2 regions of the Brevibacillus sp. FW301-21C12A genome follow, and region 1 is predicted to be linked to the other one. Evidence: predicted binding sites of a transcription regulator. Region 1 holds the regulator's gene; the other holds the start of a gene.
What was found. The regulator LexA, encoded in region 1, represses DNA repair genes until DNA is damaged. The targets are predictions, from matches to a motif close to CGAACATATGTTCG.

Region 1 (14,698 bases):
CTCACATCGCGGACCACTTCGTCGGAAATGTCCGCAGGGACAAGCTTGCGCAACAGCTCCTCCTCTGCGATCAGCTCGCGGTACGACTCGAAAATGTCCAGCCGCGGGAAGGAGACGAGGTACGTATCCAAAATTTGCTCCAGCATTTTTTCAAACTTGGCCAGCCCTTGCTTGTCGAGGTCGACTTTTCGCTCGCGCAAATGCGAAAATAGTTGCTTGTTCATCTCTTGCTTCAAATGCTTGCGCAGCGCATCGACGCGTCGATGGTACGGCAAGGACCCGAACTGCTCCAGAAAAAACTGCCGGATCGTCTCGCCCGGGATGGAGAACACTTGCTTCGTCTTGTTGTAAAGAAAACTCAGTTTTTTGAACGGGATTCTCGTCTCGATCACGTAGCGTATGTACTCTTCCATGGCTTCCCGGCACGCCAGCGAGCCTTTGAAACGCAGCCGATGGCGGGTGATTTCCTGCTCCCGCTCGTCCTGCCCTTCTTCAAAAAACAACTGCAGCGGTTTGTCCGGGCTCACGATCCGCCAGCCTTTGGGCATGAGCGGCTTCACGAGCCGCGCCGCCCAGTCTACAAACGTCGATTGCTGAACATCGTCGACGCCAAGCTCGGGTAGCACCTCTGATATGTACGTCAGAAACATCCGGTTCGGGGCGAACACCATAAATTTTTTCGACATCATCGTATCCTGGTAGTTGTAAATCAGGTACGACAGCCGATGCAGCGCAATCGTCGTCTTTCCGCTGCCCGCAACCCCTTGCACGACGATCGGCCGATCTTTTTCCGCGCGAATGATGTCATTTTGCTCCGACTGGATCGTCGCGACGATATCTTTTAAGCGGCTGTCATTCGTCAAGTTCAGATTGGCGTTCAAAAATTCGTCGATGAAGCCTTCCTGCAAAAACTCGTCCGGGTGCCCCATCTCGCGGTTGATCGTCTCTTTTACAGCGCCATCGTAAATCCCGACGATTTTTCCGTCCTCAATTGCGAAGTTGCGCTTCAATCTCACCTCGCCGCGCACGATCTCGCGCCCCATCCGGTAAAACGCATCCTTGCTCTCTCCGGAATAATAGAGACTGGCAATGGGCGCTCGCCAATCCACGACGATCGAATCAAACGTATCGCTGCGGACGATCCCTCTTTTTCCGATGTACACCTGGTCAAGCTCGTAAACCTCGTCCTTGAGAAAATCGACTCGGCCAAAGTACGGCTTGTCGCGTCCGTGATCCTCCAAATAACGCAGGTCTTTTGCCTTGCTTGCGTTCACGACCTGCTTGACGTAATCGTCGGTCGCTTCCCGAATCTCTTCGCGCAGCCGAGCGATCTCCCCATCGATCAATGCAATCGTCTCATCCAGCTTGTTTTGTTCTGCCTCGTAATCGCGGTGTTGGGTACTCACACCCATCCCCCCTCTCGTCTTTTATCAATGTGATGGTCGTTATTGCATTTGTCTGGCAAGCCAGATTCCCGCGGCACAAGAGAGCAGGCCGACCACGATACTGAGCAGGGCGTAAACGAGCCCGCGCAGCCATTGTCCCTCTCCCCAGAACGAAACCACTTCCAGCGAAAATGTGGAAAACGTCGTGAATCCGCCCATAATACCTGTCGTAAACAAAAGATACAGCTCAGGCGAGAAGCCTCCCCGCTCCTTGCCGATCACAAACAAAACGCCGATGGCAAACGAGCCAATGATGTTCGCCAGCCACGTGCCTACAGGCCAGCCCGGCTGATTGGCAACCAGCGCCAGCACATAACGAAGCAACGAGCCGACTGCTCCCCCAACCGCTACAGCCACCCATGCCATTGGTCCCCCTCCTCAATTGCAAAACTGGCAGAAGTCGTCAGGAACAAAAAGACACCCGAGCGTCAAGCAAGGATGTCTGCCGTATCAATACAAGTAAGTTTACTGTTTTGGACGATTTTCCTCAAGATCTTCCACATAGCGGATGGAATCCAGATTCGCTCGAAGCGACATCTTGACCGCATCGATGTACTTTTGGCGCAGAGCTTTTTGCTCCTGCTTCTCCTCGTCAGTCAAGCCAACCTCGCGAGATTTCTTGACCAGTTCGTTGATTCGTTTAATTTCCGCGTCAGATACCACGTTCCGGTTCCTCCCACTCTGTAGTAATGCCGCTTTATTATATCATATCAGTCGGAACTGGCAAGAGAGCGGATGGCGGGCAAGTGCTCGAATCAGTCCGTTTCCGGGATGAACAAGGTCTGCCCCGGATAAATGAGATTGCTGTCGAGGTTGTTCGCCATTTTGATATCGAAAATCAGATCGCGCACATCCACCTTTTCCGAATGATGATGGCGCACAGCAATCGTCCAAAGACTGTCGCCGGAGCGAACGGTCACTTCTTTTCCTTTTAACGGCTCTTTATGCGCAGAAGAGGCAAACACCAGTTCGGTAAGCAAGTAAAAAAAGAGAGAGAACGTCAGCAAAAACAAAATAGCTTGTCCTCTCGTGATGCCCAAACGGACGCGGCGAGGCTGCTTTTTCTCGAAACGGTTATGGATAGACATGGCATTCATAATATGACCCCCTGCAAACATACGTTCTATAAGTTCGTATCCCTATCATAAATGAGAACATATGTTCATGTCAATACAAAAACCGCCGTCTCGCAAATTCGCGCGGAGCTGCTGTGCGCAGCCGTTTTTGCTTCGGATGACGCTGCCGGGCGACTCTATTGGGGTGGATTTAGCTCGTTTCTAGCTGGTTGCTTGCTGCCTGAACAGAAGTCCAAGTGTGCCGCGTTGGTGCGGTTTGTGGCTTGGCGTAAGCTCGGCTCTTCGGTACTGGAGCGGCTGGCGGTTTGACGTGAGCTCGACTCTGCGACAGTGGAGCGGCTTGTGGCTCGACGTAAGCCCGGCTCCGCGACGATGGAACTGTTTGCCGACTTGGAGTTAGCCCGGCTCTATTACAATGGAACGGCTGCAACTTACGGCTCCGGCCGCCCGCCCGCGCTTTTTTCGAGATTTGGCCGATGCTGTCGAATCAAATGCATTTACCCTGTCAAAAATTCCTGTTCGCATCAAAATCGAACTTATGTTTGTCGAACGCAAGCTCCCATGGTATAATATAGGAAAACATGTTCGAGAAATCAGGGGTGTCTCTCTATGTCAAAATTATCCAGCAGACAACAAGCCATAATCGAATTTATTCGCAAGGAAGTCCGGGACAAAGGCTATCCTCCATCCGTCCGCGAAATCGGCGAAGCTGTCGGACTTGCCTCCAGCTCTACTGTGCACGGTCATCTGGCGCGCTTGGAAAAGAAAGGGCTGATCCGCCGCGACCCTACCAAGCCTCGCGCCATCGAACTGCTGTCTGAGGAAGACCGCTTCCAGGACAACTTCGAGGACTCTGTCGTTCGCGTTCCCGTCATCGGGAAAGTAACCGCCGGGCAGCCGATTACCGCGATTGAGGACGTCGAAGAGTACTTCCCGCTTCCAGAAAATATCGTGACTTCAGACAAGGTGTACATGCTGCGGATTTCCGGGAACAGCATGATCGACGCCGGTATCCTGGACGGCGACTACGTAATCGTGCGCCAGCAGCACGTCGCCAACAACGGCGATATCGTCGTCGCCATGACAGAAGAAGACGAAGCGACCGTCAAGCGCTTTTTCAAAGAGAAGAACCACTTCCGCCTCCAGCCGGAAAACGCGACGATGGAACCGATCATTTTGGACAACGTCACCATTCTCGGAAAAGTCATTGGCGTCTATCGCCTCATCCACTAATCGTTCCAGCGCATGAAAAAAGGACAGCCTCCGCTGTCCTTTTTCGTCTCTATCATTATATTTATCTGGCAAGGAAAAACCAGACGATCATGCTCACCTGCAACACGACTTTGACAACTGCGCTTCCCAAAAAGCCGATCAGCGAGCCAAAGCCTGCCTTTACCGCTTTCTCTATCGGCTGCTTTTGCACGAGCAACTCCACCAGCACCACGAGCACGAACGGCATAATCAGCATCCCGAACGGCGGGAACACGAAGATTCCGAGAACAATCCCTACGGCCGCAGCCACCGAAGACCATTTGGAGCCGCCGTACTTTTTCACGAAAAACATGTTGGTCAACAAATCCGCACCGTACAGCAAAATACTGAGCACCACCATCCCCCACCAGAAAGACGCTGGCAACCCCGCTCCCGGATCGGCTATGAAAAAGTGGTAGAGCAAAAAGCCTGCCCACAGTAAAATCGTATCGGGTAGTACTGGCAAAAATATACCGGCGATACTTAGCGCGAAAAGCACCAACACGATAATCCAAAGAACAATATCCATTCTCTATGCACTCCTCTCACATAGGTAATACGAGAAAAAGCCGATTGAAGTTGCACTCTTCTTTTGCGAATCCGTGAGGCCGTCTGCGAGGAGTACCTGCCTATTTTAACGAAAGCGGAGGGTTACTATGACGCGAAACTGGCGCGACCTCTCTTATTTGCACAACGGGACACCGAAACAAAAAGCTGCGGGCCAGGCCATCGCCCAATCCGCGGTCATGCAGCGGCTGCAAGCGTTCGATCCCGTGCTCGCAGGTACGATCCCTCTGGACATCGACATTGCGGACAGCGATCTGGACATTATTTGCGAGTGCCACCACCTCGAGCAGTTTGCCGACGTCGTCCGCGCTTCGTATGCGGCGTATGAAGGCTACAAGGAAGCTCGTCTGCTCGTGCAAGGCGTGCCCACCTGCCTGATTACGTTTTTTGCCTGCGGCTTCTGGTTTGAGCTGTTTGCCCAACCGCGCCCGGTCGAACAGCAAAATGCGTATCGGCACATGGTCGTCGAGCACCGTTTGCTGCTGCTCGGTGGCGCTGACGCCCTCCGCGCCATCCGCCAGCTCAAGCAAGACGGCCTGAAAACCGAACCTGCTTTTGCCTCCTATTTTAACATTCCGGGAGACGATCCATACCAGGCGCTGCTGGATGTGGAAAAGTGGACGGAAGAACAGCTCCGCACTCTTGTGACCAGGTAAAGAGTCCCCCGCTCCTTTGTCGCATAGGCGGACGGCGCGCGCGTGGCGAAAAAATCGCCAGAGCCGCGGTGCAAATGGCGGACAGATGATTTATAATGGGAACTACTGCGCGGGCACTTGGCGGCGCGCAGGGAGAAAACGCGAACGAGGGGGTGTGTGGTTGGTGAATGGAATTGGTTTGCCAGATACTGCAGCGTCTCATGCAAAGCCTGGGAATAAGGCGATACTTTGCATGAGGTGGACAGTCGTTTAGACAATTCATCGCCTTCTCTAACGTATCTCATTTCTTATTTCCTGGCTTTGCCCCTTATTTTTCACTTTAAAAATAAGGAGCGAGCGGAAATGAAATATGTGAATGCAGCCAGCATGCTGCCAGAAACCTTGATCGCAGAAATCCAAAAGTACGTGCAGGGAGAAATCATCTACATTCCGAAACCGAAGACGGCCCATCACAAATGGGGGACCCGGACCGGCGGCAGAAAACAGTTGGATGAACGCAACAGCGCGATCCGCAACGCTTTTCGCGAAGGCGCCTCCATCCAGGAGCTGGCCGAGCAGTACTTTCTCTCGACGGAAACGATCAAAAAGATTGTGTATGCCAAATAGACAAAAGCACTGGCGCGTCCACGAGACGGTCAGTGCTTTTCCTATGCCGAGTTCTTTTTACAATCGTTCTTTCCCTTTGCAGCGCACTCCGCTCCTTTTACAGTAGAAGGTACAAACACCATCACAACTCCTCACGCCTGACGGAGTACGCTGCAAGGAGGAACCAGAAAGATGCAACCATTTATTTCACCCCACCACTATCACTTCATCAAAGCACAGGTGCAAACCTTGTTGAACGCATACACAAGCAGCACAGACCCTAACGTCATCCGGGCCCGCAAAGAAATCGCCCAGGAATCCGTGTTCCAGCTCTTCCCCGGCATGACAGAGGAACAAAAACAACTGCTTGCGCCACTCGCAGCCATCAAGGAAAAGAACGAAGCCAAACAGTTTTTGCTGCGGCTCTCGCCGTATATCATCCCTTTTCCCGCTTTGACCGAGCAAGCGATCAAAAAAATGTTCCCGAAGGTCAAGAAGCTCAAGCCGCCTGCGACAGCGGAAATCCCGTATGCCGAGACGTCGTATGTAAGCTGGTTCGACAGCGGGGCAGACAAAAAGTACATGATCGCCTACTACCCTGACAAGCTGATCGGCATTCACGGCGTTTTTACTCCCCTGCCCAAAAAAGGGATTTGTGCGATCTGCAACAAAATTACCGACATCGGCATGTTCGTCCTGGAAGCGCGGGGGGCGGGCAACGGCACGTATTTGAAAAAAGGAAACTACTTGTGTCAAGACAGCGTCACTTGCAATCAAAATATTCGTTCGCTGGAAAAACTGCATGATTTTCTGGCTACGATGGTCAAATGAGCAGAAACACGATCATGCGCGAAAAACAGTGGCGGCTCCTTGTTCAAGCTTAGCGAACAAGGAGCCGTTTTCATAAAAAATACCCCTCAAGCAACTCAAGGGGCAGTTGACGGCAAACGGGCGAGAGGATGCATTCGTTCTTTTGACCGAATCTTTGATGAAGCCCGCTATCTTTGCGAAAACTGCGCGGAGAAATGGAGCTTCCACAAAGGCCACGCCATCAGGAGGGCGATTTTCATCGACAATGGCGTCCATCAACGGAAAGGGAGGATTTTCCTTTCGGGTACCTTTACTATACTTTGCTTCTCTATTTGCTGTCTCCTGACCAAAGTTAGGTGAGGTTAATCTTTTTCACGGGAGTTGCTAGCGTTTCTCTTATTTTGCCAGCGTGGCGAGTACATCCAAACTGTTCCGCCACTCGCTGTTTAGGCGGGGGAACTGCCCTCTCAGCTTCCATTGGCTTGAGCATGGTACAGCCAGATAGGCCGGTCGGAAGCGAGATAACGATTGTTTCGGCATGCCGGGCGAACTGAATGTACGTGGATCGGATAGGTTAAGCCCCGCTAGACAAAAATGGTTCGTCCAAAGCGGCGGGCAAAAGAAGGATGCGGCTGTTACAAGTAGTCGAAAAATCGGTTCCACCAGGTGTATTCGCCGATCATCGCTTGATTTTTCCCATCGTACAAGGTGTTCAGCTCGTCTGCGGGGATGTAGCGGTAGCCGTTCTCCTGCAGCGTGGCGATGATGCGGTTCATGTCTGGTTGCTTTCCCGTCTCGTCAAAAGCACCAAGGATCGTCACGAACCGTCCAAAGGCCGAAAAGCGGATCGCCAGCTCGTAGCACATCGCATAGCTTCCCCCGCTCGCTTTCGCATCGTGTTGGCTTTTTTCCAGGATGTACATCTCTGCGAAAAACGAGGCGTCCTGTACGCAGTCGTCCAGTTCGAAACGGTTGTCTGTTTCAGCTTCCAAGCGGGCTTTTACCATTTTTACTTGCTGCATTTCTTTTCGGTAATCGAAGTCTTTCGGGGCATACCATTCGGCTGCGTCGTCGAAGTGGAGCAGGAGTTGTTTTAGTTGCGGGTTCATAAAGGTTCCTTTCCTATAAGAAACAATGTTATCTTTTTGATTTTGTACCCTTTACAAAAAATAGAAAATAATCCTTATTCATGTTATGCTCTCACTAGCTAGGCCACAAAGGAGAGATTGACATGGGAAAAAGCATTTTGATCGGGCTGGCCGTTTACGTCATCGGCATCATCCTCGTCTCGGCTACTACCGCCATTTATAACGGAACTCCTTCAGAGTTGTCTTATTTGCGCGCCATATCGTACGCAATTATTTACCTCGCAGGCGTCGTCGCTGCCAGCGCTGTGCTGTTCGTGAAAAAGCGCCAGAAATAGTTCCTCGCCAACAATGCTCGGATTCCCTCCTGGCTCAATCCGTTCTGGTCAAAAAAAGAACAAGAGGGACTATTTTCATTATAAGCAGCTTGAGTGCTGTTTTCATGGTAGCTTCTGCTTTCTCTCTTTTTAGCTAGTCCGGAAAGCAGGAAATCGCCAGTTCCTTCTGATCCGCTCCCACTCTTGGTTGCAGGAGCGGATCAGCCTCGTTAAAACCCCAATAAAAAATGTTCTACTAACTCATTTATGTAAACGAATCACTTTTGTTTCTCCGCAATTCCCTCCGCCCCTCGCAAAAGCACCTTTGGAACCAGCCGAATATATACTAGCTCCCCAATCAGCTCTACAATGGTTTGCGTCACGATCACTGCCGACGCCACTCCGTTTAGCGGTTCCGGCAGCGCCAGTGCAAACGGAAGAACGACCAGAGAGTTACGCGTGCCTGCACTAAAAATCAAAGCTCGCCCTGCTCCGGTATCCAAACGGAATAGATGGGAAACAATCCGCGCAATAATCGGTGTAATCGCCATATATGCTGCATAGACAGGAATCACTTGGATGATCGAATCAAAAGAGCTATACAGTTTGGCAATTTGCGAGGCAACGACAACAAAAAGCGTTAGCGCCATAAAAGGCACAGGCAGCCATGCTGTCGCATCAAGAAACCGTTCTCCCCGTGGTTGTCTTGTTGACCACCATTGCGTAAGTAGAGCAAGAATCAGCGGGACGACAATAAGCCCGAAAAACGCTTCGAGAAATGGCCCGACACTCACGATTTCTGCTGCTTTCTCGCCCATAAAAAGCCATAGATAAACGGGCAAAAAAAGCATTTGGGTGACAAAAAGGATCGGGGTTGAAACCAACACGAGTTTCTCGTTCCCACGCCCAAGATGGGTGAAGACAATCACATAGTCAATGCAGGGGGTAAGCAAAACAAGAAATACCCCTAACAAGATTGCTGGATCGGCCGGAAGAAACCGCGTTAACCCCCAGACAAGGACTGGTACGGCTATGTAGTTGACGAGAAGGAGCGCATACATAAACTTTCGATTCGAGAGTGCCTCTTTTAAACGAAAAAAAGGGATTTGGGCAAACATTCCATACATCAAGATGGCAAGCACGAACGAAATCGTACGATCAAGGCTCTCGCCTGATTCTGGCCATAACAACCCGAATCCAGCAGCAATCACGAGCAGGAACGCATAAAGCCACACTTGATTCTTTTCTAATTGTTCTCTTGAAATCATTTCTCGCCCAGCCCTTTCCTATCGCGAACCCGTAGTTTCTATTTTTTTCAGGCATTCCAACCACGTAAGGCATTTGCAGCTTAGCCCGCTGTCTAATATTTGTATCATCCAATCAAGCTGTTTTTTTCTTTCCTCAAGTTGGGAGCGTTTCTGCTTCGCCATTTGTTCCCAGCGCTCAGACAGTGGTCCACTGGTTTCAAAACCTTCTAGCAAAATCGCGATTTCCTGGATGCTAAAGCCTGTTTGCTGCGCGATCTTGATAAAACTGATACGTTCGAGTAGTTGTTCATCGTACCGGCGTTGCCCATTTTGACGTTCCGGAGCAGGAAGCAAGCCAACGGATTCATAGTAACGCAGCGTCGATGCGTTTACCCCTGCCCTTGCCGCAAGTTGCCCAATGCTAAGTCCAGACATAACAACTCCCCCCTTGACTTAAAGTTAACTTTAAGTTTTACGATTCGATTATATCTCTTTGCGGAAGGTGCTGTAAATGAAATCAGTTGCTAGTTGCATACGCTCTGTGCTTGTGCTTTTCCAGTCAGTGGTGCGGTAGCTCTGGGCGTTCAGCTTGTAGAAAATCAGGCATTCTTGCTGAAACGTGAAAGGGGAAGACAAAATGAGCCCAAAAATGCCTATCGCTTGTTGCCACACAGTCTTTACGGAAGCGGAGCGAGTGGAGTACAAAAGCATTTGGGAAGAGCTTGATTCGAGAAGGATTAGCATTGCGGAGCTTGAAAAAGGGGTTCAGTATCAATTTCCGGGGGATCAAGATACGTTACGGCTTGTGCAGGAATGGGTGCGGCTGGAGCGAAAATGCTGCCCGTTTTTAACGTTTACGGTCATTGCAAGCAGCGAAGAGAACCCGATTTTGCTGGAGCTTACCGGAAACGAAGAAGCGAAAGCATTCTTACGCAATGAAATGGAGGCGGAAATGAAACGAATAACATGCAAATAAAAAAAGCTCCACGATTAGTGGAGCATACTTTCCCAGTCTCGCCTGGTCCGTTTGCAGGTGCTGGTGTGATATCCCAACCTGCCGGATATGTTCGTCCACATTTCCAAAAAATTAAAACAGATAGGATGGACAAATTTGAAAAACACATATTAACAATCTACAACTAGAAAATTTGTGGGCGAATTGTGGGCAAAAGCAATACATCGACGTGAATTTCGAAAGCTGCCCACAAAAGCAAAAACCCCTCGCACCAGCAGGCGCAAGGGGATTTTTCCATTTTAGTAAGTGCTCATGTACTGCTCGCGCTCCCAGTCGTGGACGCGTGTGCGGAACATATCCCACTCGATTTCTTTTGCTTCGATGAAGTGTACCAGCGCGTGCTCGCCCAGGGCTTCGCAGATTACTGGATCGGCTTTCAGGCACTCGATCGCTTCCTTGAGCGTAGCTGGCAGGTTGACGATGCCGTTTGCTTCGCGCTCTTCTTCGGTCATCACGTAGATGTTGCGGTCGATCGCTGGTGGTACAGTCACTTTGTTTTTGATGCCGTCCAGGCCGGCTTTCAGCATGACAGCCAAAGCGAGGTACGGGTTTGTTGCCGGGTCTGGGCTGCGCACTTCGATACGGGTTCCCATGCCGCGGGAGGCTGGGATACGGATCAATGGAGAGCGGTTTTTCGCCGACCATGCCACGTAGCAAGGTGCTTCATAGCCAGGTACCAGACGTTTGTACGAGTTCACGAGCGGATTGGTGATCGCTGTGAAGCCGCGAGCGTGCTGCAAAATACCTGCGAGGTAATGCTTCGCTGTTTGGCTCAGGCCCATTTCGTCTGTCTCGTCGTAGAACGCATTTTCGTTGCCGCGGAACAGGGATTGGTTCGCGTGCATACCGGAGCCTGCCACACCGTAGAGCGGTTTTGGCATGAAGGTTGCATGCAGGCCGTGTTTTTGCGCGATCGTTTTTACAACCAGCTTGAAAGTCAAAATCTGGTCTGCTGCTTGCAGCGCGTTCGCGTATTTGAAGTCGATTTCGTGTTGGCCTGGCGCTACTTCGTGGTGGGAAGCTTCGATTTCAAAGCCCATTTTTTCCAGGGTCAATACGATGTCGCGACGGCAGTTTTCGCCGGTGTCGAGCGGAGCGAAGTCGAAGTAGCCGCCTTGGTCGTTCAGATCGAGCGTAGGATCGCCTTTTTCGTTGAGCTTGAACAGGAAGAATTCAGGTTCTGGTCCCACGTTGAACGCAGAGAAGCCCATTTCTTCTGCTTCTTTCAACGCGCGCTTCAAAATATAGCGAGGGTCACCCTCGAACGGAGAGCCATCCGGCATATAGATATCACAGATCAGACGTGCAACTTTCCCATGCTCGTTGCCCCACGGGAATACAACCCAGGTGTCCAGGTCCGGTACCAGATACATATCCGATTCCTCGATACGAACAAACCCTTCGATGGAAGAACCGTCAAACATCATTTTGTTGTCCAACGCTTTTGGCAGTTGGGACAGAGGAATCTCCACGTTTTTGATAATCCCCAGCAGGTCAGTAAACTGCAGACGGATGTATCTCACGTCCTCTTCCTGGGCCAATCGCATAATGTCTTCTCTTGTGTACTTGCTCACATTTCTCTCCTCCTGTCTCTCTCACAACTTTATATCAGTGGAAGAAGCGGGATAGCTCTCCACGAATCAATGCGTCCTCGCCTGGGCGGGCAGCATTGCGATACATGATCTGTTGTCTGAGCAACTGGTGCAGTTCCTTGTCAGACATGTCCTTGCGCTTGCCTTCGGACGTTTGCGTAATCTCCGTCGGCTCGGTGACCGGTTCTTGCAGCTTCAGCACTTGCTTGATGCCGGCAATGTTGAGTCCTTTTTCGATCAGTTCCTTGATCTCCAACAGTCGGTCTACATCATTGAAGGAGAAAAGCCGCTGCTTCCCTTCCGTGCGAGCCGGTTGAATCAGGTCATTTTGCTCGTAGTAGCGAATCTGTCTCGCAGTGAGATCGGTCAGCTTCATGACGATCCCAATGGGAAAGAGGGCCATATTCCGGCGAAGGTCATCACTCATGACTTGTCCCTCCTCTATCGTTATCCTTATGCCTTATTTTATGCAAAAGCATAAACACTGTCAACGGATGTTAGAAAATATCACGCAGAAAGTGACCCGCATTGGTAAAAATCCACGTTTGTCCCGCGCTGCCAGACACTCGAACCCCGGCGCTTTCGCTTAAAACCGCCTCATGAGGACATTGAGCCGCTTGCTTTTTCCGCCAGTCGGCGCTTCCTGCGGGGAGCTACCCGCTCTCCGGCGTGTCAGCCGCAAAAAAACGGCATCCCCTGCGTAGAGAATGCCGTCTCGTCTATGACCGCGCCGTCGCTTGTACCCGGTTTACTTTTCAGGCAGGTCGAGCAAGCCTTTTTCCAGCATGCCGTTCAATGCCGTTAAAATCCCCACTTTGACGTGCGAATACGTCAAACCGCCCTGCACGAAGCCGAGGTACGGGGGACGAATCGGGCCATCTGCGGAAAACTCGATGCTCGCCCCTTGAATGAACGTCCCCGCAGCCATGATGACCGGGTCTGCGTAGCCGGGCATTTCGCTCGGATACGGCGTCACGTGTGAGTCGACCGGGGCTGCCTTTTGAATCCCTTGGCAAAAGGCAATCAGTCGCTCGGCACTGCCAAAGGCGACAGACTGAATCAAGTCTGTCCGCGGCTCGTGCCAGAGCGGGTTTGTCTGAAAGCCGAGGCGCTCCAAGAGAGCCGATGAAAACACCGCGCCTTTGAGCGCTTCGCCGACGACGTGCGGCGCCAGGAAAAAGCCTTGGTACATTTCCAGCAGCGAGTACAGCGAAGCTCCGCCCTCCGCACCGATGCCTGGCGCTGCCATCCGGTACGAAGCGAGCTTGACGAGGTCCTCCCGGCCGACGATGTAGCCGCCCGTTTTGACCAGCCCGCCGCCCGGGTTTTTAATCAGGGAGCCGGCCATGATGTCCGCGCCCACGTGCAGCGGCTCCTGCTCTTCCGTAAATTCGCCGTAGCAGTTGTCGACAAAGACGATCACATCCGGCTTCATTTCTTTGACAGCGCGAATCATTTCCCGGATTTTGGCGATCGTGAAGGACGGACGATCCGCGTAGCCGCGCGAACGCTGGATGCCGATTACTTTTGTATTCGGCGTGATCGCTTGCGCTACCGCGAGAAAATCAATCTCGCCCTCAGGCGTCAGCGGCACGAAGCTGTACCCGATGCCGTAGTCTTTCAGCGAGCCTTGCCCTTCACCGCGCACCCCCACGACCTCCTCCAAGGTGTCGTACGGTTTGCCCGTGATGTAGAGCAAGTCGTCGCCAGGACGCAACATGCCGAACAAGGAAATGGCAATCGCGTGCGTGCCGGATATAATGTGCGGCCGAACCAGTGCCGCCTCTCCGCCAAAAACGTCTGCGTAGATTGATTCCAGCGTAGCCCGCCCGGAATCGTCGTAGCCGTAGCCGGTTGACGGTGAAAAGTGAAACTCGTTTACTTCATGCTTTTGAAAAGACCGCAACACCTTCAACTGATTGGTGTCCACGAGCGCGGAAATTTGACGATGTCTTTCGGAGATCGTCGCTTCTACTTCCAGTACGAGCGGACGAAGCTTTTCTCCGTGGGAAAAGTATTGAAACATCTGCTATCTTACCAACTCTCTTCAACAGTCTCTGGTTTGTCCAGGAGAAAAGGAGCGATCTTGCCGTAGATCGGATTGTCCCGGTTCACGCGCACGGTGACCAGGTACGATTCTTCCTCTTCGCTAAATTGCTGCTCCATCTCCACGCCTTCGCGGTGCAAGAGCGACAAAATGTCCCCGCGCTCGACCGGGACGCGCAACTTCATTTCATTATAAGAGGAAAGCACAAATTGTTCGATCCTCGCCAAAAGCCGTTGCTGATCTTCTTCGCGAATGGCAGAGACGAGAATGGATTCGTCTGCATGCGGCAGGTAGGCGCCTTCGGTCAGCAAGTCCGCCTTGTTGAATACGACGAGCTGCGGGATTTCTTCTGCTTTCAGCTCGCGCAAAATTTTGTCCACGACTTCCATGTGCACGCGCAAATCCGGGTGGTGGCTGTCGACGACATGCAAAATCAGGTCGGCTTCCTTCACGCCCTCCAGTGTGGAGCGAAAAGCGGCGACAAGGCTCGTCGGCAAATCTTGAATGAAGCCGACTGTATCCGTCAGCAGCACTTCCAGGCCGCTCGGCAGCACGAGCTGGCGGGTCGTCGGGTCCAGCGTGGCAAACAGCTTATCTTCCTGCAACGTGTTGGCCTGTGTCAACTGGTTGAGGAGCGTCGACTTGCCCGCGTTCGTATAGCCGACCAGCGCAATCTGGAACACGTTGTTTTTCTTGCGGCGTTCCCGATGGAGCTGTCTCGTCCGGACCGTGTCGTCCAACTGCTGCTTCAGCTCGCTGATCCGCTTGCGAATGTGGCGGCGATCGCTTTCCAGCTTGGATTCACCCGGACCGCGCGTCCCGATTCCGCCCCCGAGCCGGGAAAGCTGCTTGCCCTGGCCCGCAAGACGCGGCAGCAAATAGTTGTACTGGGCCAGCTCGACCTGAATCTTCCCTTCGCGCGACTGCGCTCGCCCCGCGAAAATATCGAGAATGAGCTGGGTCCGGTCAATGACCTTGCAATCAAAAATTTTGTCCAGATTGCGC
Region 2 (14,698 bases), on a different contig from region 1:
TATCTTCGTCATGCTCGACGACGATCAGCGTGTTCCCCAGCTTGGTCATATGCTCCAGGGTCTTAATCAGGCGGGCGTTATCCCGCTGGTGCAGACCGATGCTCGGCTCGTCGAGGATGTAGAGGACGCCCATCAGGCTGGAGCCGATCTGGGTAGCCAGCCTGATCCGCTGCGCCTCGCCCCCGGACAATGTCCCGGCCGCCCGGCTCAGAGTCAAGTAATCCAGCCCGACGTCGATCAAAAAGTTGAGCCGTGCCTTGATTTCCTTCACGATCAGGTTGGCAATCTTCGCTTCCCGCTCGGTCAACTCCAGTTCATTAATGAACTGGTGTGCATCGAGAATCGACAGCGTCGTCAGCTCGGAAATGCTGCGCTCTCCAACCTTCACAGCGAGGCTCTCCTGACGCAAACGGTGCCCTTTGCAGACAGGGCAAGGTTTTTGGCTCATGAAGCCTTCGATTTGCTCGCGAATGTAGTCCGAGCTGGTTTCCAGATGACGGCGTTGCAGATTCGGAATGACGCCTTCAAACGGCACAACCGCTTCCCTGACTTGCCCGAACTCATTTTCATAGCGGAACTGGATTTTCTCCCCTTCGCTGCCGTACATCAAAATCTGCACTTGCTCCGGGGGCAGCTCCTCGTATGGAATGTCCATGCGAATGTTAAAGTGGCGGCAAGCCGATTCCAGCAACTGCTGATAGTAAGTCGACGACTTCGGCTCCCAGGCGCCAATCGCGCCGTCATGCAACGTCTTGGTCGCATCCGGAACGACCATGTCCGGGTCTACCTCCAGCTTTACGCCCAAACCGTCGCACTCCGGGCACGCGCCAAACGGACTGTTGAAAGAGAAAATTCGCGGCTCCAGCTCGCCGATGGAAAATCCGCAAATCGGGCAGGCGTGCTTCTCGCTGAACAACAGCTCCTCCTGCTCCATCACGTCGACGATCACCTTGCCGTCCGCGAGGCGCAAAGCCGTCTCCAAAGAGTCCGCGAGGCGCGACTGCACATCCGGCTTCACGACGACGCGGTCCACCACGACTTCGATGTTGTGCTTTTTGTTTTTTTCCAGCTTGATGTCCTCGGACAAATCGGTAATTTCGCCGTTCACACGCACGCGCACGAAGCCCTGCTTGCGAATGTCCTCCAGCAGCTTGACGTGCTCTCCCTTGCGCCCCTGTACCATGGGCGCGAGGATTTGCATTCTCGTGCGCTCCGGGTACTCCATCAGGCGATCTACCATCTGCTCGATCGTCTGGGACTGAATTTCGATGCCGTGCTCGGGACAGATCGCTCTGCCCACACGCGCATACAAAAGACGCAAATAGTCGTAGATTTCCGTCACCGTACCGACTGTGGAGCGCGGGTTGCGGCTCGTCGTCTTCTGGTCGATGGAAATAGCGGGCGACAGCCCTTCAATCGAATCCACATCCGGCTTGTCCATCTGCCCGAGGAACTGGCGGGCATAGGCAGAGAGAGACTCCACGTAGCGCCGCTGTCCCTCTGCGTAAATCGTGTCAAAAGCAAGGGAAGACTTTCCCGAGCCGGACAAACCCGTCAATACGACGAATTTGTCCCTCGGAATCACTACATCAATGTTTTTCAGATTGTGGGCACGCGCGCCCTTGACGACAATATGTTCCAATGGCATGAAAAAACCTCTCCTTAGAGTTCCGCCTTCAGCTCCAGAATCAAATCACGCAGTTCGGCCGCACGCTCGAACATGAGGTTGCGCGCCGCTTCCTTCATTTCTTCTTCCATGCGTTCGATGACAGCCAGTCGATCTTTCTTCGGCATCTTCTTGAAATCGGCGTGTGGCAAATAGTCCGCTTTTTCCTCGGCCACCTTTGTCGCCTCAATCACTTCGCGCACAGCTTTTTTCACCGTCTGCGGGGTGATGCCGTGCTTCTCGTTGTAGGCGAGCTGGATGGCGCGGCGGCGCTCCGTCTCGCGAATCGCCGAGTTCATCGAGTCCGTCATCTTGTCCGCGTACATAATCACGCGCCCTTCGGCGTTCCGGGCTGCCCGCCCGATCGTCTGGATCAGGGAGCGCTCGTTGCGCAGGAAGCCTTCCTTGTCGGCGTCCAAAATAGCGACAAGCGAAACCTCGGGCAAGTCCAGACCTTCCCGCAACAGGTTGATCCCGATCAGCACGTCAAATTCGCCCAATCGCAAGGAACGCAAAATCTGCATCCGTTCGATCGTCTTGATGTCGGAGTGCAAGTAGCGGACCTTGATCCCGATTTCTTTCAAGTAATCGGTCAGGTCCTCCGACATTTTTTTCGTCAATGTCGTGACGAGGACGCGTTCGTTTTTGGCAATCGTAGCCTGGATTTCCCCGATGAGATCGTCAATTTGCCCTTTGATCGGGCGCACCGAGATCGTCGGGTCGACCAGTCCTGTCGGGCGAATGACCTGCTGCACCAGTTCCGGGCAGTGCTCCAGCTCATACGGGCCGGGCGTTGCCGAGATGTATATCGCCTGGTTGATTTTTTGCTCAAACTCCTCGAATCGCAGCGGGCGGTTATCCTTCGCAGACGGCAGGCGGAATCCATGCTCGACCAGTACGTTCTTGCGCGCCTGGTCGCCGTTGTACATCCCCCGCACCTGCGGCAAGGTCATGTGCGACTCGTCAATCAACAGCAGGTAGTCCTCTGGAAAGTAATCCATCAGCGTGTACGGAGCGTGCCCTGCCGGAAGCCCCGTCAGATGGCGCGAGTAGTTTTCGATCCCGGAGCAAAAGCCCATCTCCAGCATCATCTCAATATCGTAGCGCGTCCGCTGCTCCAGCCGCTGCGCTTCCAGCAGCTTCCCGGCTGCGCGCAGCTCTGCCAGCCGCTCTTCCAGCTCCGCCTCGATGCTTTGGACGGCCAGCTTCATTTTTTCTTCGCGGGTGACATAGTGGGACGCAGGGAAAATCGCTACGTGGTCGCGCTGCCCTAAAATCTCTCCGGTCAGCACGTCAATGGAGGTGATCCGCTCAATTTCGTCTCCGAAAAACTCCACGCGAATCGCCTGCTCGCTCTGTGACGCCGGAAAAATCTCCACGACGTCTCCGCGCACCCGGAAGGTCCCCCGCGTAAAGTTGATGTCGTTGCGCGTGTACTGGATGTCGACCAGCCGATGCAAAATCTCGTCTCGTCCTTTTTCCATGCCGACGCGCAGCGACAGCAGCAGCTCCTTGTATTCTTCCGGCGAACCCAAGCCGTAGATGCACGATACCGACGCCACAATAATGACGTCGCGCCGCTCAAACAGGGCACTGGTCGCCGAGTGACGCAGCTTGTCGATCTCGTCGTTGATGCTGGAGTCTTTTTCAATAAACGTATCCGATTGGGGAATGTACGCTTCCGGCTGGTAGTAGTCGTAGTAGCTGACGAAGTATTCCACCGCGTTATTCGGGAAAAACTCCTTGAACTCTGCGCATAGCTGGGCAGCCAATGTCTTGTTGTGCGCCATCACCAGTGTCGGCTTGTTCACCTGGGCAATCACCTGGGCGGCCGTATAGGTTTTTCCCGTACCAGTGGCCCCGAGCAACGTCTGGTGCCGCTTGCCTGCCTGGAGCCCCGCTACCAGTTCGGCGATCGCGGTCGGCTGGTCACCGGACGGTTGATACTCCGATACCAATTCAAAACGGTCCATTCCCTCGTTCATCTCCTCGTTGCATAACTGTTTCTATTTCCATTATAACACAATTCCGGCTATGATAAGCCGAAATTCGAACAAATGTTTGTCTTCATCCTTCGACACATTATACCGATAATAAGTAGTAGTGTACAAGCACGTACGGTTAGACTCGCCACCTTCAGGGAGGATCGACATGTCAGATATCGGAACCACCGTTAAAAATAATCCTTATATTCAACCACATATGAGCTATCAAGGCAAAAAGGAGTTCACCACAGAGCTTGACAACAACGCCTTCATGAAGCTGCTGCTGGAACAGTTGAAGCATCAGGACCCGATGTCCCCGATGGACAACTCCCAGTTCATCCAGCAGACGAGCATGATGACCATGGTGGAAAAAATCACCAAAATGGCGACGCTGATGGAGCAATCGAACAACAGCATGCTGACACTGGAAAAGTACGAGTCGCTGATCGGCCGCACCGCCACCTACTCCCTCACGACCAAAGACGAGGTGACGGGTGAAACCTCGACGGAGACGAAGGAAGGCGTGCTCGACGCCGTTTACATGGACAGCGGCAAAATCTACTTCCGCATCGCCGGAGAGTCTACCCCGATTCCGCTCGCGGACATCAAAGGTCTGGAATCGCAGGGCATGACCGGAAATGCGCTGGATAGCAGCGTGAAGTTCATGAACATGATCGGCAAGGAAATCTCGTACAAGACGACCAAGGAAGTAGACAAAGACGGCAATCCGGCGACCACAGACGACATCACCAAAGTAGATGAAATCGCCAACGCGGTCGTCACAGGCTTCTCCATGAAAGACGGCGCCACACAGTTTACGCTCGATAACGGCATGACGGTCAAGCTCGATCAGGTCGTGGGCATGAGCGTCAGGCCGGACAGCAGCGTCATGAGCAATTCGCTGCAGTACGCCCAAATGATCGGCTTCAACATCACCTATACGGAAAAGCAAACCAATACAGACGGCTCGACCATAGACAACAGCCTGAACGGTGTCATTAAAGCCGTCAGCATGAAAAACGGCGTCGTGGAGTTCGTCTTGACTGATGACAAAAAAATTGCGCTGAATCAAATCACCGGGTTTGAAGCGAGCGCCTAGTCCTTTCTATGCGAAAAAGCCGCACTTGCTCTCTCTGGAGCGTGCGGCTTTTTCTTTTTACTTGTCCCTATTCTTTTACGACCGTCTGTCCCGTAAGCGCATCGACATACAACGTCGTATCTATCTTCACATCGCCCCCGCAAAAACAGTGCGAGCGGGTCTGGCGGAAGGACAGGTCATAGCCAAGCTTCCAGCTCATCGCGCCTGTTTGCCGATCCTTTTGGTGAATGTAGGTCAGCTCAAGCGGCATGGCTTGCAGCAATCGCTCCATCGCTCCCTGTTCATTGATCGCCTTGGCGCGAGCGGGGAAGACCATGTTGTCCGGGCGCTTCACGATAACTTCCTCGACCTTGCCCGTCCACGCATTTGCGGTAATCGTGTACATCCCTTCTTCTTTCATCTGCCCGATCCGGTAGACAGGAACGCCGCCGACAAGCGGGTCGGCCACCAGCGTCGTATATTTGTCGGTGCCGACATCGGCAAGCCTCAACTGGTTGCTTCCGGAAGGCACGAGTCTTCGCAACAACGCTTCCGCCCCTTTGCGATCCCGGCTCTTGTCTGTTTTGGCGGTGGACCACTGCTCATCTGCCTGCTTGTAGACAAAACGAATCAGCCGCCCTGTCTTGGCATCGGTTTCGAGCATAATATGGTGCTTTTGGGCCTGGCTGATCCCTACCGGAAAACTTCCGATGTGGTATTTCTTGTCCGCATCGGCGACACTCTCCGGGAAGTAACCCCAAATAAAGAAACGGCGCTCCTGGCCGTCATCGTACTTCTCGTCCAATACGGCAAGCGGCAAATTGGCTGATTCGAGTTTGAACAGGATGCGCAGCAAATTGCGGGCCTCGTTCTCGGTCTGCGCGCTCCACTTTTCCCCTGTCCCGGTCACGTTCAAAATTTGTGCCTGCTGGACTGGTGCTGCCAGCCTTTTTCCGCTGAACGCGTCCAAGGCACTGCCGGTATGCTCCTGCGAAATGACTCCATCCTTGACAATATAGGCGAGACGCGCTGCCGTCTGATTGTTTTGCTCCTGCTCCGGCAGCAAGTACACCAGCTCCAGCGGGCGTTGTCCCTTCCACTTGCCCACTGCTTGCGCTGCGGAAATGACGCGCTGCGGCGAAGGGAGTACCGCCAGATTCACGGTTTCATACAATCGCCCGTCAAACATCCGCAACCCGACAAGCCGCCCCGCGGCGTCGAAGCTGACAAAGCTGTCATACGCATCGTCGAACACCACATTGTTCACTTTGCGAACCATTCTGACCGTCAGCTTGCCTTCTTCCTTCTTCACTTCTCTCGCCTGATACGTATTTCCAGCAAGCAAGCCTGTCAGGAAAGTCTGCGCTCGCGTTTTCGCTTGCTGGTCAGTCGGAAATGCTGGCTTTGCCATTTTGGCGGGAACGAGGTCCAACTGGAGCAAATTCCCTGTGGCTCGGTCAAAAATCGCGCTGTCCTCCCCCTGAGCTGTTCCGGTGGCCGCCCGCACAAAAGACACTTTTACGCCGCTGACACCTGGTCCATCCACATCGCCACCGTAAACGACCTTGCGCGAAGACAGTTCCGGTAACAGCCGAACCAATTTTTGCACCCCTTTGGCAACAGGTGCAGGGACTGCGCTCTCGGCATTCGCTGCGAGTACAGAACTGGCCGATTTTTCTGCGCTTGCTCCGGCAAATGGCGCAACCATTATGCTTGTCGCCGTTAACGCCCCAGTCAGAACGCACAAGACCGTTTTTTTCAGATCGGACAAATGACTCACTCCCTTCATTTCCTCGTAAAGGTAGACGCGCCAGCCAGGCGTAAGTTTTACGAACAGACAGGCTTTTCAGAAAATTTTTATCGAACCTGTCCATCCAAAAAAAGAAGGCACGCAACCGTTGGCGCATACCTTCTCTCCTTCTCTCGTTCGATACATCAAGCTCCGACATTCAGTTTTTCCAGCTTCTGCTTGATAAGCTCGACGACGCTGGATCGTTTCAAATCGACAAATACGCGAGTCGTTGCGTCCGGCACCACGATGATTCCCAACTGATGGTGATTGCCCGCGTAGACAGCGCACTGCACAAACTTCATCTCGCCTTCGCGCGTGAGCACTTCCATTTTGCAAAAAGCCGGATTGGCCTGCAACGCCGGGTACAAGTCTTCCTTGTCCCGCACCGGAATGCCGTTGACCTTCACGATGATTTCTCCTGTCGCAATCCCGATCTCCTCTGCCCGCGTGCCCGGGATGACTCCCATGACCTTGATGCCGCGTGAAGACTGGATGTAGTAAGGAGAACGCTTCCTTTCTTTCCACTGGCTCCAGAAAAACAACGCTTCATGCCCGAACAACGCAAACAGGGCAGCGAGCAAAACGAGCGGGGCAAACAAGACGGACAGAGCGCAAAGCGCCAAAAGCCCGACTGCGTACCAGGTAAGGTTTTTGGAAATTTGCTTGACCTTTTCCAATGGTGTCATCGTCTGGGTCATATCCGAAAAACCCGTAACCGTCGGCAGCAGCATCAGTCCGAAGGAAGCAAGCTCGCCTGAAAAAAACGGCCAGCCCGGATAAAGCGCGCCACTGATCGTCCCCGGCTCCACCTGGACGAACAGGGCAAGCGGAGTCAGCCAAAAAGAATGCAACAAGTAAGCCCCGACGATTCGTCCGCGCTGTCCTTCGACAAACAGCGGAGAAGCGTCCCTGCCCCCGTTCCAGCGGACGAGCATCGCTTCGATCAAGTGCATGATGGCTACCAGAGCAAGGAGCGGAATCGGCTTCGCCTGCAGCAGCATTGTCCACACACTGCCCAGACCAGGAACGTCCTGCAAGCCCGGAAACAGTTGGGCAATTACATGGAAAACCGTCAGCAGACCCGCCGCATAAGCAAAGCAGAGAAAACGCAAGCGAACCAGCGCCAAAAGAAGGGCCAATGCCCATAAAATCCACAAATCCTGCGCCTGCACGACGACTCCCAGTCCTGCGGCGAGAAGAGAGATGCACAATCCCCCTGCCACGCCCATCCCTGCTGCGCGGATTGTCGAAAGGAGCGGAGACTGCATGCGTGCGGCAAAGAGCTGCCTTTCCAGCTTCATCTGTCTGCGATAGTGCAAGTAAATGAAGCCGAGAAAGAGGTAAAAAACGGGATTGAGAAAAAATGCGGCAAAGCCATATGCAATGGAAAGCATATCTGCCTGAATCGCCAATTGCCTCACCTCAAATGGAAAAAAAGAAAACCACGACATGTGATTTGCCGTGGTTATCATTTCTACGGAAAAGCGGAATTTCCCTGCTTCCCTGTTCTTGATTATTTTTCCTATTTGCCGGTAACGACATCCAGCGCCTTCTGCAATTGCAGATCGTTCTCCGGCTTGCGCATCGTTTCGCGCAAGCTTTCTTCGAGCTGACTGCGGGTCGCCGCGTCCACTTTTCCGGTTACAGGCAGCTTTTTCGCCGTCTGGAACTGCTTGATCGCCTGTTCGGTCTTTTCGTCAAAGTAGCCGTCATCGCGGCCTGGCGACAATTTCAGTCCGGTCAGGATCAGTTGCAGGTTCTTCACGTCAGCGCCTGCCATGTCGCGGACCAGCTCCTTGTCGGCTGGCAACTGCGTCGCATTGAAATAATCAGGCTGCGCGACCTTGAAGTCCGGCTCGATTCCTTTTTTGTGAATCCATTCGCCGCTTGGGGTGACCCATTTGGCGATGGTCAGCTTGAGCTGGCTCTTGTCCGTCATTTCCATCGTGCTTTGGACAGTGCCTTTTCCGAAGCTCTTTTCGCCGACCAGCTTGTAGTTGCCGCTGTCGCGCATCGCCCCGGCCAAAATTTCCGAGGCACTGGCACTTCCGCCGTTAATCAGGACCGCAATCGGATACGGTTTGGCAGCATCCGTTGTCGAGCGGTACTCTTCTTTTTGCTGCCCGCCAGCACCGTACTCAATGGCGACGATGACGCCTTTTTTCGGCACGAGCACTTCTCCGATTTCTTTGACAGCCAGCAAATAGCCGCCCGGATTGCCGCGCACGTCGATGACGAGGCCGCCGATTCCCGTTTTCTCCAGGGAAGCAAGCTGCTCCTTGAAGTGCTTGGCTGTTTCCGTCGAGAACTGGGTAATGCCGATCACGCCGACCTTTACGCCGTTTTTCTCGATAATTTGGCTATTCACCGTTTCGATTGGAATATCGTCACGAATGCACACGATGTTGAGCGGCTCTGCCACTCCTGCGCGCACGACCTTCAGAACGGCTTTCGTTCCTTTTGGCCCGCGAATTTTGGTCACGGCCTGATGCAGATCCAAGCCTTCCAGCGATTCTCCGTTGACGCTCAAAATCTGGTCGTTCGGTCTAAGACCCGCACGCTCGGCCGGAGAACCTTTGAACGGCGAGACGACGGTGACCCGTCCGTTTTGCATCGTGACCTCTGTACCGATTCCCTGGAAAGTCGAATGCAGCGTCGAGGTAAACTCTTCGGCTGATTTCGGGTCCATGTAATCGCTGTACGGATCTTCCAAAGCTCCGACCATCCCGCCGATTGCGCCTTCTACCAACTGTTCATTCGTAACCGTTTGAATGTAGTCTTTTTTAATCGCTGTAAACGCTTCATACAGCTTCTTGAACTCCTGGGGATATTCCGAGCCTCCCGAAAACACCGCGCCTGTGGACGCAGTCAGCGCCCCATTCTGAGTTGCGTTCGCGCTGGCTGATGTCTTCATCATCGCTATGGTCAAAAAGCTGCTGGCCACCATCGAGATGAGCACAAGCGCTAATACGGTACGTCCTTTCCATCTCACTACTCACGTCACCATCCTTTGTGCTACCGGCAAAAAGATATGCTGCTAGTGTATGCATTTGCCGTTAGCAATATTTGTCTGGCTGCCCGTTGCTTGACTATTTCAGGTACGGCATAGGGTTGACGGCAACGTCGTTTTTGTAGACGGTAAAATGAAGGTGATTTCCGGTAGAGCGGCCAGTAGAGCCTACTTCGGCGATTTTTTGGCCTCTCGATACGGATTGTCCCACAGAAACCTTGATGCCACCCTCGCGAATGTGTCCGTAGAGCGTGGTGATCTCCGCACTGTGTTTAATCATTACCGTATTCCCGAAGCCGTTGGAATACCCTGCGAAAATGACGACCCCGTCAGCCGCAGCCAAGATCGGCGTTCCTTTGTGTGCTGCCATGTCTACACCATTATGCCCAGCAGAACGGCCTGTAAACGGGTCTGACCGCATCCCGAAGCCTGAACTGAAGCGAAACTGTCCGTCCGCGATCGGCAAACCGAGCTTGCCGCCCTTGTACCCTGTGCTGGACGCGCTCATCGCGCGCACACGCTCCGCATATTTGGCGGCTTCCTGACGTGTGATTTCGATCAGTTGCTGTCCGTACTGCTCCAGGTCTTCTTCCAGTGCGGCCTCTTTTTTCTTCAGTTCGGCCTTGACCACGAGACTTTGCTTGTACTGCTTGTCCAGTTCAGCCTTGAGCGCTTCCGCCTCGTCGAGCATTCCCGCGTAAACGGTCAGTTGATGCTCGATTTCTTTCTTCTTCGTCTCGATCGTTTCTTTGTCGCGAATATTGTCTTCTAGGATACGCGTATCCTGCTCAAGGATCAACTGCAAACCCTCCATGCGGGTCAGAAAATCGCCAAAGTCGGACGATCCGAGCAGCACGTCCAGGTACGAGACATTTCCCCGTTCATACATGGATTTTACCCGGGTTTTCAGCAGCGTTTCCCGCTTCGCTACCCGATCCTTCGCCTCGTCCAGTTGATCTTGCGCCTCGGCAGCTTTTTCCTTTGTTTCATTCATTTGCTTTTCGAGCTTGTCCAGCTTGTTTTGCGCCTCGTTGCGGCGCAGGTCGATCGTCATCAGTTGCGTCTGCAAATCTTGCTGTTCCTTTTGCACGACACTGATCTGCTGCTCGGTTTGCTTCAATTGTTGCTGCTGTTGTTTCTTCTTTTGCTGTATTTCCTTCAACTCGCGATTGATCTTGTCCAAAGATGCTTTGCTGGCTGCCCAGCTCACGTTAGTCGGGATCGCAGAACCAGCCAAGAGGCCGGTGATTAAGAGTGTGTATAGGATCCTCTTTCTCATGATACTCCTCCCACGTTTTCCAATGTTAAACTCGCAAGAAGCGGCGCACAGACACCAAGCTTCCCCAGATTCCGATAAACGCGCCAATCGCCAGCAAAGCGAGGGCTACCTGATATACCAATGGGTACAATGGCAACAGTTTGAACAGTTGGGAAGCTTCGAAGCTGGTATTGATAGCATCCAGCAGGTAGTAGTAGCCAACTGTCAGCATGATGATCGGGATCAGCGCCCCGGACACTCCCATCAGCAGTCCTTCTACAAAAAACGGCCAGCGGATAAACCAGTTTGTCGCGCCAACCAGCTTCATGATCTCGATCTCTCGGCGTCTCGCGACAATCGTCAGCTTGATCGTGTTGGCAATCAAAAACATGGCGGTAAAGCCCAGGCCGACGATGAAGCCGATCCCGACGTTTCGCACAGTGTCAGTGGCAGCGAACAGCTTTTCAACCGTCCCCTCCCCGTAGTTCAAGCTTCTGACCGATTTCATTTGCTTGATTTGATTGGCGACTGCCGGCGTATCTTGCGGCAGCTTCGTCTTGACCACAAAAGAATCGGGAAGCGGATTTCCCTTTTCCAAGCCGTCAAAAAGGTACGCCTTGTCGCCCATGCTTTCCTTGAACTGCTTCAAGCCTTCGTCCTTGGAAATGAACTCGACGGACTCCACCGTCGGCATGTTGCGCACGCTCTGTTCGAATTTTTGCAAGTCTTCCTTGGGGGTAAGGTCCGCCATGAAGACTCTGATTTCCACTTGTTTTTCGACTGATTTGGCAAAGTAGTTGACGTTCATTGCCAAGATGAGGAACACGCCCAAAATGAAAAGGGTGATCGTAACGGCACTGACCGACGCGAACGACATCCAGCCGTTCCGGCCGAGGTTTTTGACCCCTTCACGGACATGGCGTCCCAGCGTTCTAATCTTCATAACCGTAATCCCCTCTCTGCTCATCACGGGCGATCTGTCCTGCCTCGATGGCAATGACCCGCTTTCTCATCGTGTTGACAATCTCCCGGTTGTGCGTCGCCATGACGACCGTCGTGCCGCGCTGGTTGATTTCCTCAAACAGCTTCATGATCTCCCAGGACGTCTCCGGGTCGAGGTTACCCGTCGGCTCGTCCGCGATAATAATGCCCGGGTTGTTCACCAGCGCCCGCGCGAGTGCCACCCGTTGCTGCTCGCCACCAGACAGCTCGCTTGGCAGCATTTTCGCCTTGTGCTTCAATTTGACCAATCCCAGCACGTCCATGACGCGCGGCTTGATCTGCTTCGGGTTGCTCTCGATTACCTCCATCGCAAATGCGACATTTTCGAATACAGTGAGTGTCGGCAACAGTTTGAAATCCTGGAAGACAACCCCGATGCTGCGGCGAACGAGCGGAATTTGCCGTTCCTTGATCCGGCTGACATTGAATCCGCCGAGAAAAATTTGGCCCTTGGTCGGCTTCTCTTCGCGGTACATGAGCTTGATGAACGTGGATTTTCCCGCTCCGCTCGGCCCAACCACATACACAAATTCGCCTTTTTCAATCCGAATGTTGATACCCTTCAAAGCATTCGTGCCATTCGGGTACGTTTTCCAAACATCAAACATCTCGATCAAGCAAATCACATCCTACATTGTCAGATCCTTCTATATTCTCTTGATCCTGATTTTTTGTTTTTCCGCCGAAATGCTGCTTTTTCAGGCAAAATCGACAAAACCCCTCTTCCCTCGGGCAACCGTTGCCATACCTTGTTGAAAAACAGCGAGGTTACCCATCTTATTTATTATACCACCCTGTTTCGCGGATGGTATCCACTAAATCTCTCATTTCTTGTCGAAACCGCCTCGTTTCTCTTCCATCCGACATGAAATGTCCAAAAAATTACAGCAGCACATCGCTCGCTGGCACGGGTCAGGGCAGTCCGCTACAATGAATGTATGCATGAGTATGAGAGGAGCTGGCAAGATGGAAAACTTCGTGTACTACAACCCGACACAACTTATTTTCGGCCGGGGACAGTTGGCCCAACTGGAGGAAAAAGCCAAGCAGCTCGGCAACACGGTATTGCTTGTGTACGGCGGCGGCAGCATCAAGCGCTCCGGTCTTTACGACAAGGTCACAGCGCTTCTGCAAGCTGCGGGCTGCCGCGTATTGGAGTTGCCTGGCGTCGAGCCGAACCCTCGTCTTAGCACGGTGAAAAAAGGGATTGATCTGTGCCGGACAGAAGGGGTCGACTGGATTCTCGCCGTTGGCGGCGGAAGCGTGATTGACGCGGCCAAGGCAGTAGCTGTCGGCGTCCCCTACGAAGGGGATGTGTGGGATTTTTACTCGCGCAAAGCAGTGGCCGAAAAAGCCTTGCCGCTCGGCACCGTTCTGACGCTGGCCGCAACAGGCTCGGAAATGAACAGAGGCAGCGTCGTTACGAACTGGGAAACAAAAGAAAAGCACGGGGCTGGCACCACCTTCCCGACCTTCTCCATCCTCGATCCGGAAAATACGTTCAGCGTCCCGCGCGATCAGACGATCTACGGAATCAGCGATATTTTGTCGCACGTTTTCGAACAGTATTTCACGCATACAACCGAGATTCCGCTCCAGACGCGCTTCGCCGAGTCGATCATGAAAACCGTCATTGAAAACGCCGAGCGCGTCCTGGAAAACCCGCACGACTACGATGCCCGCGCCAACATCCTGTACTGCGGAACGATGGCGCTCAACGGCACGCTGCCTGTCGGCGTGACAACTGACTGGGCTACCCACTCCATCGAGCACGCCGTCAGCGCCGTGTACGACATTCCGCACGGCGGCGGCCTGGCGATCATCTTCCCGAAATGGATGCGCTACGTCTATCGCGAAAACGTCGCCCGCTTCGTCCGCTTCGCCGTGGAGGTGTGGAATGTCGATCCCGCCGGCAAAACAGACGAGGAAGTGGCGTTAGAAGGAATTGCGGCAACAGAAGCGTTCTTTGCCCGCATCGGAGCGCCGACCCGTTTGGCGGACTACGAAATTACAGACGAGCATTTGGAGCTGATGGCGGAAAAAGCGACGCCGTTTGGCCCGATTGGTCAGTTCAAAACATTGACCAAAGAAGACGTCCTCGAAATTTTGCGCATGGCTTTGTAAAAGTTGTAAAAGCAAAAACGCCGCACTCTTCCCATGAGAGTCGCGGCGTTTTTTAGGATGGGCTTCTTTTCCGATCACCATACTTGCTTCTCAACTTGTGAACGATCAGGAGCAAAAGCAACAGGGCAATCGAGTAGGTAAAATCGTAAAACGGCCAGTACTGCGAGATGATGTGCACGTACACGACCATGTTCGGCGTGAAAATGTTCGCCATCACCAGCAGCATCACCATGTACGGCAAGGTCAGTACAGACATTTCCCGAATCCGAAACACATGCCGCAGCCCCAGTTGAAAAAACACGCTGTAAATCATGATCTTGACGTTGACAGCGATGAACCAGACTACGGCCAAAATCGCTTCCAGCCGTTGGATGAACAGCCCGATCTTCATTTGCTTGGCGAGCACATACGAAGGGTACCCGTGTCTTGCTGTCATGTCTGCCCCCAGGACGAGAATGCACATTAAAATGACGAGTACGAGCACAAGCCCGCCTAAAAATGCGCCTTTCAAAAAATACCGCATTCGCCTCTGAATCGGGGATACGTACGGCAAGATCGCCAAAAAAATAACCAGCTCCGAAAACGGAAAAGCAATGGAAGGAATCGCGCCTGCCAAAACAGGCTTCCAGCCATTTTCCAGCACCGGCTGCAGTCTGGCTACGTCTGCCTGGGGAATCAGACAAAGCATCAGCAACACGAAAAAGCAAAAGAACCCGTAAAAGTAAATTTGCGCGGAATCAGCGACAGTTTGCAGCCCCAGGCGCACTCCGAACATGATGAGAC

Region 2: uvrB (excinuclease ABC subunit UvrB) is a predicted target of LexA. The motif match lies at 3,717-3,730, and genes of this name have one in related genera.

What each region holds. Positions count from the first base shown of each region.
Region 1 is NZ_JBYTBG010000001.1:109,059-123,756, forward strand. It holds gene AC3WQH_RS00580 (UvrD-helicase domain-containing protein) at 1-1,406, opposite strand, end outside; gene crcB (fluoride efflux transporter CrcB) at 1,446-1,811, opposite strand; gene AC3WQH_RS00590 (DUF896 domain-containing protein) at 1,911-2,108, opposite strand; gene yneA (cell division suppressor protein YneA) at 2,201-2,542, opposite strand; gene lexA (transcriptional repressor LexA) at 3,131-3,754, shown strand; gene AC3WQH_RS00605 (DUF456 domain-containing protein) at 3,816-4,301, opposite strand; gene AC3WQH_RS00610 (DUF4269 domain-containing protein) at 4,429-4,995, shown strand; gene AC3WQH_RS00615 (CD3324 family protein) at 5,338-5,601, shown strand; gene AC3WQH_RS00620 (FusB/FusC family EF-G-binding protein) at 5,773-6,411, shown strand; gene AC3WQH_RS00625 (hypothetical protein) at 7,026-7,499, opposite strand; gene AC3WQH_RS00630 (hypothetical protein) at 7,622-7,813, shown strand; gene AC3WQH_RS00635 (arsenic resistance protein) at 8,071-9,060, opposite strand; gene AC3WQH_RS00640 (MerR family transcriptional regulator) at 9,079-9,474, opposite strand; gene AC3WQH_RS00645 (hypothetical protein) at 9,677-10,015, shown strand; gene glnA (type I glutamate--ammonia ligase) at 10,294-11,628, opposite strand; gene AC3WQH_RS00655 (MerR family transcriptional regulator) at 11,663-12,073, opposite strand; gene AC3WQH_RS00660 (methionine gamma-lyase family protein) at 12,395-13,672, opposite strand; gene hflX (GTPase HflX) at 13,681-14,698, opposite strand, start outside.
Region 2 is NZ_JBYTBG010000029.1:14,231-28,928, forward strand. It holds gene uvrA (excinuclease ABC subunit UvrA) at 1-1,648, opposite strand, end outside; gene uvrB (excinuclease ABC subunit UvrB) at 1,663-3,639, opposite strand; gene AC3WQH_RS17200 (flagellar hook assembly protein FlgD) at 3,818-4,750, shown strand; gene AC3WQH_RS17205 (hypothetical protein) at 4,818-6,518, opposite strand; gene AC3WQH_RS17210 (PDZ domain-containing protein) at 6,665-7,933, opposite strand; gene AC3WQH_RS17215 (S41 family peptidase) at 8,044-9,513, opposite strand; gene AC3WQH_RS17220 (murein hydrolase activator EnvC family protein) at 9,611-10,810, opposite strand; gene ftsX (permease-like cell division protein FtsX) at 10,836-11,732, opposite strand; gene ftsE (cell division ATP-binding protein FtsE) at 11,722-12,408, opposite strand; gene AC3WQH_RS17235 (iron-containing alcohol dehydrogenase) at 12,758-13,915, shown strand; gene AC3WQH_RS17240 (GerAB/ArcD/ProY family transporter) at 13,968-14,698, opposite strand, start outside.